Regions from separate parts of the Amycolatopsis sp. SID8362 genome, predicted to be linked through region 2. Evidence: riboswitches for the same ligand, from Rfam matches in the RefSeq annotation. Region 2 holds a riboswitch; the other holds the start of a gene.
What was found. Region 2 has a riboswitch for thiamine pyrophosphate ahead of G3I65_RS55565 (thiamine ABC transporter substrate binding subunit). Riboswitches for the same ligand answer to the same signal wherever they lie in the genome.
Positions count from the first base shown of each region.

Region 1: another riboswitch for thiamine pyrophosphate. It lies ahead of thiO (glycine oxidase ThiO); the one in region 2 lies ahead of G3I65_RS55565 (thiamine ABC transporter substrate binding subunit).

Region 1 covers NZ_JAAGNB010001214.1:3,643-11,704, forward strand. Annotated here, with positions in the region: gene G3I65_RS37475 (phosphatidylinositol-specific phospholipase C domain-containing protein) at 1-772, opposite strand, end outside; gene thiD (bifunctional hydroxymethylpyrimidine kinase/phosphomethylpyrimidine kinase) at 878-1,705, shown strand; gene G3I65_RS37485 (ion transporter) at 1,765-2,568, shown strand; gene G3I65_RS37490 (SDR family oxidoreductase) at 2,565-3,404, opposite strand; gene G3I65_RS37495 (helix-turn-helix domain-containing protein) at 3,498-3,857, shown strand; gene G3I65_RS37500 (MarR family winged helix-turn-helix transcriptional regulator) at 3,859-4,287, opposite strand; gene G3I65_RS37505 (thiazole synthase) at 4,385-5,143, opposite strand; gene thiS (sulfur carrier protein ThiS) at 5,145-5,345, opposite strand; gene thiO (glycine oxidase ThiO) at 5,345-6,418, opposite strand; TPP riboswitch at 6,412-6,517, opposite strand; gene thiE (thiamine phosphate synthase) at 6,549-7,208, shown strand; gene G3I65_RS37525 (hypothetical protein) at 7,214-7,948, opposite strand.
Region 2 covers NZ_JAAGNB010001825.1:17-5,439, forward strand. Annotated here, with positions in the region: partial or broken gene G3I65_RS55560 (iron ABC transporter permease) at 1-184, opposite strand, end outside; gene G3I65_RS55565 (thiamine ABC transporter substrate binding subunit) at 229-1,278, opposite strand; TPP riboswitch at 1,300-1,408, opposite strand; gene G3I65_RS55570 (4a-hydroxytetrahydrobiopterin dehydratase) at 1,441-1,725, shown strand; gene G3I65_RS58560 (hypothetical protein) at 1,800-1,928, shown strand; gene G3I65_RS55575 (hypothetical protein) at 2,313-2,975, opposite strand; gene G3I65_RS55580 (hypothetical protein) at 2,975-3,451, opposite strand; gene G3I65_RS58135 (hypothetical protein) at 3,532-3,828, opposite strand; gene ychF (redox-regulated ATPase YchF) at 3,972-5,054, opposite strand; partial or broken gene G3I65_RS55595 (bifunctional transcriptional activator/DNA repair enzyme AdaA) at 5,157-5,423, shown strand, end outside.

The DNA.
Region 1 (8,062 bases), on a different contig from region 2:
ACACCACGAACCACGGCTTGAGGTCGGCGGTGTACTTGTCCCGCGGGTCACCGCCGGCCGCGCCGTGCACGGTCGGGAAGATGTTCGCGTCGCCGAGCTTGCCGGCGTTCTTGAGCCCCACCAGGTAGCGCGCGTACTCGACGTCGGTCTTCAGCGTGTCGGTCGGGTTCCCTTCCTCGACCGTGCCCGGGATGATCTCGGTGAGCACCCGTCCCCGCAGCGCGTCCACCGACGGCCAGTTGTCCGCCTTGGCCGCGTCGTCGAGCGTGCCGTAGCCGCCGAGCAGCTCTGCCGGGCGGAAGGCGACGCTGCCGAGGTGCGAACGGAAGGTGGCGTCCAGTTCGTCCGGGCCCATACCGGTGTTGTCCGAGAAACCGGTCTTCATTTCGAGCTTGAGCGTGATCGGCGTGTGCCCGGGGTGGGCGGCGAGCCAGATCCGGATGTCGTCGAGGCAGTACTCGAGGTTCTTGTTCGTGCCGCCGCTGTAGAGCTGCGACGCCGAGGTCGCCGCGACGCAGTTGTTGTTGTTCCCCAGCGGGTTCGAGTGGCTGACCTTCCACTCGTGGGTGAAGAAGTCCGGCCAGACGTCCAGCTCGATCAGCGACGAGCCGGCGTCGAGCGCCTGGGCCAGGTAGCCGTAGGCCGCCGGGTCGTACGTGTTGTGCACGCCGACCGTCGTGACGTGCGAGAGCTTCGGGCTGTCCGCGTTCGCGGCCGTCGCCCCGGAGAGCACGAGCGCCGCCGTGAGGACCGCCACCGAGAAGAGCTTCATCCAGGCTCCTTCGAACGTGAGTAACGTTCACAATGTCTCACCGTGGTTGACTGTTGATGAAGCAAAAGAGGCTGATTGGCCTAGACCAGAAGTCGGGAAACCACCATGACGACGAGCCTGCCGACCGCTTTGACCATCGCCGGGTCGGACTCCGGCGGCGCCGCCGGGCTGCAGGCGGACCTGCGCACGTTCCTGACCTGCGGCGTGCACGGCCTGGTCGCGGTCACCGCCGTCACCGTCCAGAACACCCTCGGCGTGCACGACCGCGCCGACCTGCCTCCGCACATCGTCGCGGGGCAGATCGAGGCCGTGGCCGCGGACATGGGCGTCGGCGCGGCGAAGACGGGCATGCTGGCGTCGGCGGAGATCATCCACGCGGTGGCGGCCGCGTGCGACCAGGCGGGGATCGGCCGGGACGCCGACATCCCGTTCGTCGTCGACCCGGTCGCGGCGTCGATGCACGGCCACCCGCTGTTCGACGACGCCGGCCTGCACGCGCTGCGCGACGAACTCCTCCCGCGCGCGACGGTGCTGACCCCGAACCTCGACGAAGTCCGGCTGCTGACCGGGATGACGGTGACCGACCGCGAAGGCATGCACACCGCGGCCGTGGTGCTGCACCGGATGGGCCCGCGGTACGTCCTGGTCAAGAGCGGCCACCTGCAGTCCGACCCGGAGTGCGTGGACCTGCTGTTCGACGGCTCGACGTTCGTGGAACTGCCGGGCAAGCGCTACTCGACGCCGCACACGCACGGCGCGGGCGACACGATGGCGTCGGCGCTGACGGCGGGTCTGGCCAAGGGCATGTCCGTGGTCGAGGCGGCCCGCTACGGCAAGTGGTTCGTCTCGCAGGCGGTCGAGCACGCCTACCCGATGGGCGCGAAGGTCGGCCCGGTCTCGGCCTTCTGGCGGCTGGCTCCCGAGGAACGCTGAGCACGCGTCCGGTTACCATCCCTGCGTTTACTGATCCTTGACTCACGCAGGGGGCGGCCTTGACCGGACGCGAGCGGGCGGCGAAGGTCCTCGAAGACCGCCGGTTCCAGAACTTCATCATCGCCGTGATCGTGTTCAACGCGGTCACGCTCGGCATGGAGACCTCGACGTCGATCATGGCCGGGTACGCCGGCCTCCTGCACGCGCTCGACCACATCGCGCTGGGCATCTTCGTCACCGAGTTGCTGGCGAAGTTCTACGCCTACCGCGGCCGTTTCTTCCGTGACAACTGGAACATCTTCGACCTGCTGGTGGTCGGCATCGCGGTGATCCCGGCGACCGGGCCGTTCGCGGTGCTGCGGTCGCTGCGCGTGCTGCGGGTGCTGCGGCTGATCTCGGTGGTGCCGTCGATGCGGAAGGTCGTCTCCGGGCTGCTCGCCGCGATCCCCGGCATGGCTTCGATCGCCGCCCTGCTCGCGCTGATCATCTTCGTGGCCGGGGTGATGGCGACGAAGCTGTTCGGCGCCATCGACCCTGGCGACTTCGGCGACCTCGGCACGTCGCTGTTCACGCTGTTCCAGGTGATGACCGGCGAGGCTTGGCCGGACATCGCGAAGACGATCATGGAACAGGCGCCGATGGCCTGGATCTTCTTCGTCGTCTACATCCTGGTGTCCAGCTTCGCGGTGCTGAACCTCTTCATCGCCGTCGTGGTCAGCGGCATGGAAGACGAGCTGCGCCAGGACATCCGCGAGGAAGAGGCGAAGCAGGCCGAAACCCAGGCGGCCGCGAACCAGGAGATCCTCGACGAGCTCCGTGCCCTGCGCGCGGAGCTCGCCGAGCTGCGGCGGACAGCCGCTTAGCGGAACGCGGCGACGTTGCGCGCGGCCCAGTCGGCGAAGGTGCGCGCCGGCCGGCCGAGGACCCGCTCGACGTCGGGGCTGACACGCACCTCGGCCGGGCTGGGCGAGCCGAGGATGTCCAGCGTGTCGTCGGCGAGCTCGCCGGGCATGCTCCGGGTCATGGCCGCCTTGGCCTCCTCGCGGGTCTGTTCGTGGAACCGCACCGGCGAGCCCAGCGCGGCGGCGATGGCCGCCGCCTGCTCCCGGGGCGTGATCACCGCCGGTCCGGTCAGCTCGTAGACGCCGCCGGTGTGCCGGTCGTCCACCAGACAGGCCGCGGCGACGTCGGCGATGTCCGCCGGGTCGATCACCGGCACGCCGGTGTCGCCGAAGGGCGCGGCGACGACGCGCTGCGTGCGGACGCTTTCGGCCCACCACAGCGCGTTCGACGCGAAGCCGCCGGGCCGCAGGATCGCCCAGTCGGCGCCGGACGCCCGCACCGCGTCTTCCAGCTCGCGCATCGCGACCCGCGTCGTGCCGAACGGCCGGGTCACCACGCCGAGCGTGGACAGCAGGACGATCCGGCCGACCCCGGCGCGTGCGGCCCGCTCGACGACGTCGGCGGGATTCGCCCCCACGGCGTGCAGGTCGCCGGACAGCAGCAGGAACAACGCCTTCGCGCCGGCCAGCACGGGTTCGAGGCCCGCGGGGTCCGCCAGGTCCGCCACCACGTGCTCGACGCCGTCCGGCACCGCCGCGGTGTGCCGCGACACCGCCGTCACCTGCTGCCCCGCCTCGGCCAGCACCCGCGTCAGCGGCCGGCCGATGTTCCCGGTCGCCCCGGTCACCACGATCATGAACTGCTCCTTCGTCCGTTTTACCTGGTGATCGGGACGGTAGGAGCCTGGGCTTACTCCTGGTAAGTACATACCTTTCGGTAAGCTCAGGACATGACCGGAGGCTCGCAGCTCACCCCGACCGGCACCGAGGCCCGCTATGAGGTGTTTCACACCGACTGCGCCGCGCGGGACGTCGTCGACCACGTCACCAGCCGGTGGGGCATCTGGGTGCTGATCTGCTTGCGGCGCAGCGATCTCAGGTTCTTCGAGCTGCGGGAAAGCATCCAGGGCATCAGCGAGAAGATGCTCGCGCAGTCCCTGCGCGCGCTGGTGGCGGACGGCCTGGTCTGGCGGCGGGTCGAGCCCACGACGCCGCCTCAGGTCACCTACGGGCTGACCGAGTTCGGCCGCGACGTCGGCGAGCCGCTGACGGAGCTGTTCGACCGGATCACGCGCCGGCTCGCGGACTAGCTCAGTCGTCCGCGATCAGGGCCTCGAGCGCCGGGATGGCCGCCGTCAGGGCTTCGCGGTGTTCGGGCGTGAGGCGGTCGAGGCGGCGGTTCAGCTCCTGCACCCGGGTCGACCGGACGCCGGAGACGAGCCGCTCGCCCTCCTCGGTCGCCTTCGCCAGCCAGGCCCGGCGGTCGACCGGGTCGGACTCGCGGCTGACGTAGCCGGCCTCGACCAGGGACGCGATGATCCGCGACATCGTCGCCGCGGCGACGCCCTCCTTGGCCGCGAGGTCGCCGAGGCGGAGCTGGCCGGAGTTCACCAGCGTCGCCAGCGCCGAGATGGCGCCGTGGCCCGGACCCGGCACACCGGCCTGGCGCAGTGACCGGGACAACCTTCCGACAGCCAGGTACAACCTGCCCGAGACGTCCTGGACCGATGTGCTCGTCACGGCTGGCTCCTTCTGCCCTGCCCCGCCGCCGGTGCGCCGGAAAGTGCCGTCCACCTTACGGGTTCGAGGTGCGCGTTCGGCGTGAAGGCACTCCGGTTCACCGGGGTGGACTCGAAGCTTTCGCCCAGAAGCGCTGCGGCACCCGGCCGGCGCCGCGAGCCAGGTGACCAGCCTTGACGGCCGAACGCATCGCCGAAGCCATCCGCTCTGGATCGGCCGCTCGGGTGACGGCGGTGGACAGCAGGACGGCGTCGCAGCCGAGCTCCATCGCCAGCGTCGCGTCGGACGCCGTGCCGATTCCGGCGTCCAGGATCACCGGGACACCCGCCCGCGAAACGATCAGTTCGATGTTGTGCGGATTCCGGATGCCGAGGCCGGTGCCGATCGGCGCGCCCAGTGGCATCACCGCGGCGCAGCCCGCCTCCTCCAGGCGCAGCGCGAGCACCGGGTCGTCGTTCGTGTAGGCGAACACGGTGAACCCGTCGGCCGCCAGCCGTTCGGCCGCGTCGAGGGTCTCGATCGGGTCCGGGAGCAGCGTCCGGTCGTCGGCGTGCACCTCGAGCTTGATCAGGTCGGTTTCCAGTGCTTCCCGGGCGAGTTGCGCGGTGAGCACGGCTTCGGCGGCCGTGCGGCAGCCCGCGGTGTTCGGCAGCAGCTCGATACCGAGCCGCTTCAGGAGCTCGAGGACGCCGGAGCCGCCCTCGGCGTCGGCGCGCCGCATGGCGACGGTGGTCAGCTCCGTGCCGGAGGCGACCAGCGCGCGTTCGAGCACGGCGAGGTTGGCCGCGCCGCCGGTGCCGATGATCAGCCGCGACGTCAGCTTGGTGGTGCCGATGACCAGCGGTTCTTCGTCCACTTCAGCCTCCCTGGACTGCGGTGAGCACGTCGACGCCCGCGCCCTTGGGCACGGGGGTGGCCGTCCAGTCGGCGCGGCGGACGACGACGCCGTCGACCGCGACGGCGATCCCCGGCCGCGGCCCGCCGGTGTGCTCGAGGACGTCGGCGACGGTCGCGTCGTCCGGGAATTCGGTCCACTCGCCGTTGAGCTTGATCTCCATCACACGTGCTCCTTCTGGTGCAGCCGGGCGGGCGAAGCCGCTTCGACGCCTTCGGGCGGCGCTTCGCCCTCGAGCCAGGCGACGACGGCGGCCGCGGTCACGGGGGCCATCAGCAGGCCGTTGCGGTGGTGGCCGGTCGCGGCGAAGACGCCGTCGTCCAGGACCCCGATGTAGGGCAGCACGTCCCGGCTCGCGGCCCGCAGGCCGGCGGCGGTCTCGACCAGCTCGTACTCGGTGAGCGCGGGGAAGACGCGTTCGGCGCCTTCGAGCAGCTCGCGCACGCCGCGCGCGGTGACGGCCCGGTCGAAACCGGCCTCGTACTGCGTGGCGCCGAGAACGAGCTCCTGGTCGCCGCGCGGGACGAGGTAGATCGGCCGTCCCTCGACGACGGCCCGCACGGTGCGCGCGGGCGGCGGCAGGCAGCCGCGGCGGGGTTTCAGCCGCAGGATCTCGCCCTTGAGCGGCCGGACGGCCCCCGCGAGCTGCGGGTGCAGCCGCCCGGTCCACGCCCCCGCGGCGAGCACGACGGCTTCGGCGTCCGGCGGCGTTTCGACGCGCTCGCGCACGAACCGGACGTCGTGGTTGACGCACGCGGCGTACAGCGCGTTGAGCAGTTTCCGGTTGTCCACGGCCAGGTCGCCGGGCACGTGGAGTCCACTTCGGACGGAGCCGACGCCGGGTTCGAGCCGCTTGGTCTCCCGGCCGGTGAGGCGTTCGGCCGCGCGGCCGATGGAGTGCAGGTAGCCGGCGAGGATGTCGAGGTGCCCGGCGTCGGCGCTGTCGAACGCGACGACGAGCGTCCCGTGCCCGGCGAGGCCGGGGTCGACGCCTTCCTGCTCGAGGTCGCTCGCGAAGCCGGGCCAGCGCTTCAGCGACGCTTCGCCGAGGCTGAGCACGTCTTCTTCGCCGGGCCAGGCCTCGGTGACCGGGGCGAGCATGCCCCCGGCCAGCCAGGACGCACCGCCACGGGCGGGCTCGGGATCGTGGACGGTGACGTCGTGGCCCGCCTTCGCGGCGCACCACGCCGCGGACAGGCCGATCACGCCGCCGCCCACCACTGCCAGGTTCGTCATGGAATCACGCTCCCTGCGCCGGCATGACCCGGATCAGGTTCCACGGTCGGAGCGGCAGCTCCCTCTCAGCCCGTGCCTCGGGCTCCCGTGCGGACCACCCCACCCTAGCTCGCCGGGTACGGTCGCCGCTATGCCCGCCCTTTCCGGTGACAAGATCCGCGCCCGCCTCGACTCCGCGCGCCTGTACCTCTGCACGGACGCCCGCACTTCCCGCGGCGACCTCGCCGACTTCGCCGACGCGGCGCTGGCCGGCGGCGTCGACGTCATCCAGCTGCGCGACAAGACCGGCGCGCTGGAAGCCGCCGGCGAGATCAAAGCGCTGGAGGTGCTGGCCGAAGCGTGCGCGCGCCACGGGGCGCTGCTGTCGGTGAACGACCGCGCCGACGTGGCGCTCGCGGTCGGCGCGGACGTGCTCCACCTGGGCCAGGACGACATCCCGGTCCCGCTGGCCCGCCGCATCCTCGGCGACGACGTCGTGATCGGCCGCTCCACGCACTCCCTCGACCAGGCCCTCGCCGCCGCTTCGGAGCCCGGCGTGGACTACTTCTGCACCGGCCCGTGCTGGCCGACGCCGACGAAGCCGGGCCGTCACGCCCCGGGCCTCGACCTGGTGCGCGCGGTGGCCGGCCGGTCCCCGGAACGGCCGTGGTTCGCGATCGGCGGCATCGACGGCGACCGGCTGCCTTCGGTGCTGGACGCCGGCGCGTCCCGGATCGTCGTCGTCCGCGCGATCACCGAGGCCGAGGACCCGACGGCGGCCGCCCGCGCCCTCCGCGCCCGTCTGGCCTGACGGGCCTACGGCGTCGGCGTGGTCGCCGCGCCCTGGCTGGTCGGGGGCGCGGTGGTGGCCGGGGCCGAGGTCGACGGCTGCTGCGTCGACGTGCTCGGGGTCGTCGTGGGCGTCTCCGACGTGGTCGTCGGGGCCGTCGACGTGCCCGACGGGGTCGTGGTCGGCTCCGTCGGGGACACCTGGGTGTCGTTCGTGCCGGTGGCGGGTGTCGTCGACGGCGTGGTGTCGGTGTGACCCGAGCCGCCGCCGAGGACCTTGCCGATGCTCTTGCCCGTGCCGCCGCCGATCTGGGTGCCCGTCGCCGACTCGAAGCCGACGATCGCCAGGATCGCCACCGCGAACGCCGCGACGCTGGTGCCGATGATCAACGGCCAGCGCAGTTTCCGCAGCCGCGACGGCCCCTCCTCGGGCGGCTTCTCCAGCTGCACCGTGGGTTGTTCGGTGATCGGGATTTCCCCCGGCACGACGGCGCCGCGCCGCCGGATCCCCGACGTCGCCAGCAGCCGCGCCTTGAGCGCCGCTTCCCGCGTGCGTTGCAGCGAGCGCAAGTACAGCTCGCCGCCGACCGTCGACACCACGCTCGCCACGCCGGCGCCGACGACCGTGCCCGCCACGCCGAGCGTCGAACCGAGCAGCGCCGCGGTCACCGCCGCGAGTGCCGCCGCCGCCACCTGCGCGATGCGCAAGCCCGGCTTCTCCTCCGTCTTTCCTTCGGAAGCCGCCGCCTTCTCCTTCGTCATGATCCCGATCCGGTAGTCCGTCTTCTCCCCTTGTCCAACGGTTAAGGCGCGCCAGGAACTCCCCGCGTTGCCACGGCGTGAGGAGCACCACTCTGTCCGTCCACAATAGACACT
Region 2 (5,423 bases):
CCGGCAGCCCGGCCACGACGGCGACCACCGTCGACGCCGCCGCGCTCGCCACGGTGAACCCGGCCAGCTGCCAGGTCCGCGCGTCGCCGAGGACGACGCCGAGGCCGCCCTCGGCGAACCCGCGGCCGACGATCGCCAGCACGGGCCAGGCGAAGAACACCACCAGGAACCCGATCGGGGCCAGTCCGAGCAGTGCCAGGCCGAGCCCGCGGGCGGTCGGTGGCGGAGTTACTGCACGAGCGTGCGCCATTCGCCGATCCACTTCTCCCGGCCGGCCTGCACCTGGTCCGGTGTCAGCGTCTGCGGCTTCTGCGGCAGCGGCGCGACCTGCGCCCAGCCCGCGGGCAGGTCGACGCCCTGGCGCGCCGGGTAGACGTACATGTTCGCGGCGACGGTCGCCTGGAACTGCTGCGACAGCAGGAAGTCGACGACCTTGCGCGCGCTGTCGGCCTGCTTGCCGCCCGCCAGCACCCCGGCGTACTCGACCTGCCGGTAGCAGGTGTCGAGCAGGGCCTTGGTGCGCGGCTTCCCGTCGTCCCCGACCTCGGCGGCCGGCGAAGACGCGTACGAGACGACGATCGGCCGCGGTCCCTTGCCGGAGGAGCCGGAGAACTCCTTGGTGTAGGCCTCTTCCCAGCCGCTGACGACCTTGAGGCCGTTGGCCTTCAGCTTCGTCCAGTAGTCCTTCCAGCCGGCCTCGCCGTACTTCGCGATGGTGCCGAGGAGGAACGCGAGCCCCGGCGACGCCGTGGCCGGGTCCTCGGCGACGAGCAGGTCCTTGTACTTCGGGTCGGCCAGGTCGTCGTAATTGGTGGGCGCCGGGATCCCCTTGGTGGTGAAGTAGTTCGTGTCGACGTTGACGCAGACGTCCCCGACGTCGACGGCGGAGAGCCGGTGCTCGGGGTCGACGGCGTACCGCTGCGGCCCGCGATCGGCCTCCGGGCTGGTGTAGGGCTCGAAGACGCCTTCGGAGAGCGCGCGCGAGGCGAAGGTCGAGTCGACGCCGAACGCGACGTCGCCGACCGGGTTGGCCTTGGTGAGCACGAGCTTGTTGGTCAGCGATCCGGCGTCGCCCTGCTTGAGCACGGAGATCTTGATGCCCGACTGCTTCTGGAAGGCGTCGAGCACCTCCTGCGGCGCCAGGAAGGAATCGTGCGTCACGAGGGTGACGGTGGGCGTCTGCTGCGTGCCACCATCGCCATCCGACAGCGAGCACCCCGCGGCGACGACGCTGACGACGGCGACGGCCGTCGCGGCGCGAACAGCCCTGCGTTTCATCTACCCCTCCTGCACTTCGCCGGACGAGGAGGAAAGCCCTCCCTTCGCCGGCATGATCCGGTCAGGTGCGAACGGTCGCGGGGGTGACCCGCCTCTCAGCCCGGCTGACCGGACTCCCGTGGCAACCGTGCAGCGTAGTCCAGGACGGACGACCATGGAGACATGACGGAAATCTTGAGCGACGCCGAGGCCGATCGCGCCCTCGGCAGCAACTGGACCAGGTCGGGCGCGGTGATCTCCCGCGAGGTGGAACTCGCCTCGTTCCCCCAGGCGATCGAGGTGGTGGACCGCGTGGCGGTGCTGGCGGAGGAGGCCGACCACCACCCGGACATCGACATCCGCTGGCGCACCCTGACGTTCCGCCTCAGCACCCACTCGGCGGGCGGCCTGACGTCGAAGGACTTCGCCCTGGCGGAGCAGATCGACTCGGTGCTGTCGTCGCTGTGATCCTGGTTACTCTGGGTGCACATTTCGGGAGTTTCGACGTCTCCCAGTAAACGACTTTGCTAGGAGAGACGGTTATGACCCAGGCGATCGTGGTGGGCACGGCAGCATTCGCGACGATGGTGGCAGCAGCCGGCGGCGTGCTCTGGTTCACCGCCCGCGGCCGCCGTCACCCGGATGCCCGTGAGTTCGATCACAGCCGCTAACGAAGGGCATGATCAGCGCGCTGAGCAGGGCGGAAGCATCGATTTCGGCCCTAGGAAACGCCATGAACAGCACCGCCGTCCTCACCCCCGCGCAGCGCGCCTGGATCAACGCCCTCGCCCCCGCGGTGGTGCTGATCACCATCGCCCTGCTGGGCCTGCTCGGCTGAGTTCGTCCACGCCGCCGCTCTGACTTTAGGAGCGGCGGCGTTCTCGGAGCGTCCTCGGGTCCGACACTCTTTTCGGTCGGGAACCGAAGACGATGGCCTGCCCTGTTCGAGTTCCCATCGAGCACGACGGCGACTCGCCCGAGGTGCTGGCCACGGGCGCCTCGATCGAGGCCACAGCAGTTGCGCTCATGCGGACGACACTGAGAGCCTTCCAGGGTCAGATCGCGTCTTTCCAGTTACGAATGGCCTGGTCAAGACGCGATCGCAGCCTCAGGGCGGCTTCGTTGCCTGCCATCAGTTCGCTATAGGCTTCACTCGTGTGCCTGGCTGCCAATCCGGCGATACTCGCTGAACTCCGCGACGGGAACACCAGTGAACACTTGACCTGTCCCAATTCCTGCGCCAACCCCAGGAAAGCCCGACCGACCCCCAGCGAGGGGGAGGTGCTGTAGTGCTTGGCCTCGATTACAGCGACAAGTTTCTGACTGCGAGGGTGTACGGCCCCCTGACGGCTCCGTTCAGCTTCGGTGTGGTCAAGAATCGCGACGTCACACTCGTGCGCCACTCTGGATTTGCTGGCCGCAACAAAGACGCCTAGATGAACTTCGAGAGCCTTCGGCGTGCCCGGAAATGTGACCAGTGCGTAGGTAAACCCTGAACTCCAGAGATTGCCCGGGCTTCGCCGGAACCGAGCGCTCGTCACGGAGTACCGACCGTCGTCGGTCAGCATAACCGTTCCACCGGCCGCACGTGCCGCATCCAGGCACAGCACCAGCAGCGAAGCTTCGTAGAGGTCCGACTCGTCCGCGCCACTCCGATACGCGGCTTGCAAGGCACCGATCGCGCTCTCAATGTTCGTGATCAGATCGGCTCGGGTCATCAGGGGGCACCTCGATCAGAGTCCGCCCGGGCATCGAGAAGCGCCCGGACCTCACGTAGCGTCCGTGCTGCCCGATCAGCCTCCGCTCTCAGGTCGACCTCCGTGACTGTCGTGTCCTGTTCCGCTGGTTCCTCGAACGTGATGGTTGTTTGCAGACCAAGTTCTTGCAGCTCCCGCAGAACGGAATCACGCGACGAATACATCGACTCCGCCAGCGTCAACAACGCTTGTCGGATCAACTCGAGTCGCTCATCGTCCGTATAGGGTACGACAGCCACATCGGTCGTGCGTAGCGGCGTCAATTTCGTCTCGGCGAGCCGCTCGGCCCGTTCCTGGTACCGCCCCTCGTCGCGCAGGCCTTTTTCAGATACAGATCGCCCGTACCTGACTTCACGATCCACTTGCTCGGCGAGGTCGGGAATCCGCCTTCGAAGCTCACCTACAACGCGCGCATACGACTCGTCGTTCGTGTCCATATACCCTCCCAGTTCGACGACTGTAGTCAGTGTCGACGGACATCAACAGACGAAGAAGGAATCTAGCTGGCCGAGTTCGCTCAATTGAACGAACTGACACTCGCACAGGTGAGCGTGCAGCCTCGCAGACACTGCACAGGCCAGGTGCTCGACACCTTCTCGACGCTGTATGCCTTGGGCCCCCACAGCGGCGGCGTTCTCAACGGATCTCGTCCGGCGCTGGGAACGCGGCTGGGGGGCTCGCCTTCGACGGTCCAGTACTCGAGCCTCGACAGCTTGCCCTGGTCGACGAACACGATGAGTCCGCCGGCCAGCACATCGGCTTCGACCGCCACCCGCTCCGCGATCTCGGCTTTGGGCGTGGTTGCGTCGACCACCAGGTCGATGGTCGGACATCCGCAACCGCAGCTCCCGGTCACTTTCGCGGTGCCAGCCTGCACCCGCAGTTCGGCCGCGCCGGGGAAGTCACCGGCGAGCAGGACGTCCAGCGTCGTCCGCTCGGCCGGGGTGAGTTCGCGGGTCAGACGTTGAACCTGAACTCCACCACGTCGCCGTCGGCCATCACGTAGTCCTTGCCCTCCATGCGGACCTTGCCCGCTGCTCGGGCGGCCGCCATCGAGCCCGCCTCCAGCAGGTCGTCGAACGACACGATTTCCGCCTTGATGAAGCCGCGCTCGAAGTCCGTGTGGATTACGCCCGCGGCCTGGGGGGCCGTTGCGCCCTGGGGGATCGTCCAGGCGCGGGATTCCTTGGGGCCCGCCGTCAGGTACGTCTGCAGGCCGAGGGTGTGGAAGCCCGCGCGGGCCAGGGAGTACAGGCCCGGCTCCGGCTGGCCGACGGACTCGAGCAGCTCGCGGACCGATTCCTCGTCGTCCAGTTCCAGCAGCTCCGCTTCGACCTTCGCGTCGAGGAACACGGCGTCCGCGGGGGCGACCAGCTTCGTCAGCTCCTCGCGGCGGGCTTCGTCGGTCAGCACCGACTCGTCCGCGTTGAAGACGTACAGGAACGGCTTCGTCGTCAGCAGGCTCAGCTCGCGCAGCGCGTCGAAGTCGACTTCCTTCTGGGCCTGGAAGAGCGTGCGCCCGGCGTCGAGGATCTCCTTCGCCTTCTGGGCGTTGTCGAGCGCGGGCTTGTTCTCCTTCTTCGTCCGCGCTTCCTTCTCCAGCCGCGGCAGCGCCTTGTCCAGGGTCTGCAGGTCGGCGAGGATCAGCTCGGTGTTGATCGTCTCGATGTCGCTCGACGGGTCGATGCGGCCGTCGACGTGCACCACGTCGGGGTCGTCGAACACGCGGATGACCTGGCAGATCGCGTTGGCCTCACGGATGTTCGCGAGGAACTTGTTGCCCAGCCCGGCGCCCTCGGAGGCACCCTTCACGATGCCCGCGATGTCCACAAAGGACACGACGGCGGGCACCGTCTTCTCCGAGCCGAACACCTCGGCCAGCTGGTCCAGCCGCGGGTCCGGCAGCGGCACCACGCCGACGTTCGGCTCGATCGTCGCGAACGGGTAGTTCGCGGCGAGCACGTCGTTGCGGGTCAGCGCGTTGAACAGGGTGGACTTGCCGACGTTGGGCAGGCCGACGATACCGAGGGTGAGGCTCACGACCCCGCAGTCTACGTGTCTCCCCCGCTCCGGCCCCACGCACCCAACGCCGCGTCGGATTTCCGCCAGACACGGCGCTGACCTGCTGGCATGCTCGGATCCATGGTCACGACAACCGAGCCGCCGGCGCTCTGGCGCGACGTCGAACGCTGCTACCGCGTGGTCACCGCCCGCGACTCGCGCTTCGACGGCCAGTTCATCATGGCCGTCCGCACCACCGGCATCTACTGCCGCCCCTCGTGCCCGGCGTCGACGCCCAAGGCGCAGAACGTCCGCTTCTTCCCGACGTCGGCGGCCGCGCAGGCCAACGGCTTCCGCGCCTGCCGCCGCTGCCTGCCCGACGCCGTGCCCGGCTCGCCCGACTGGAAC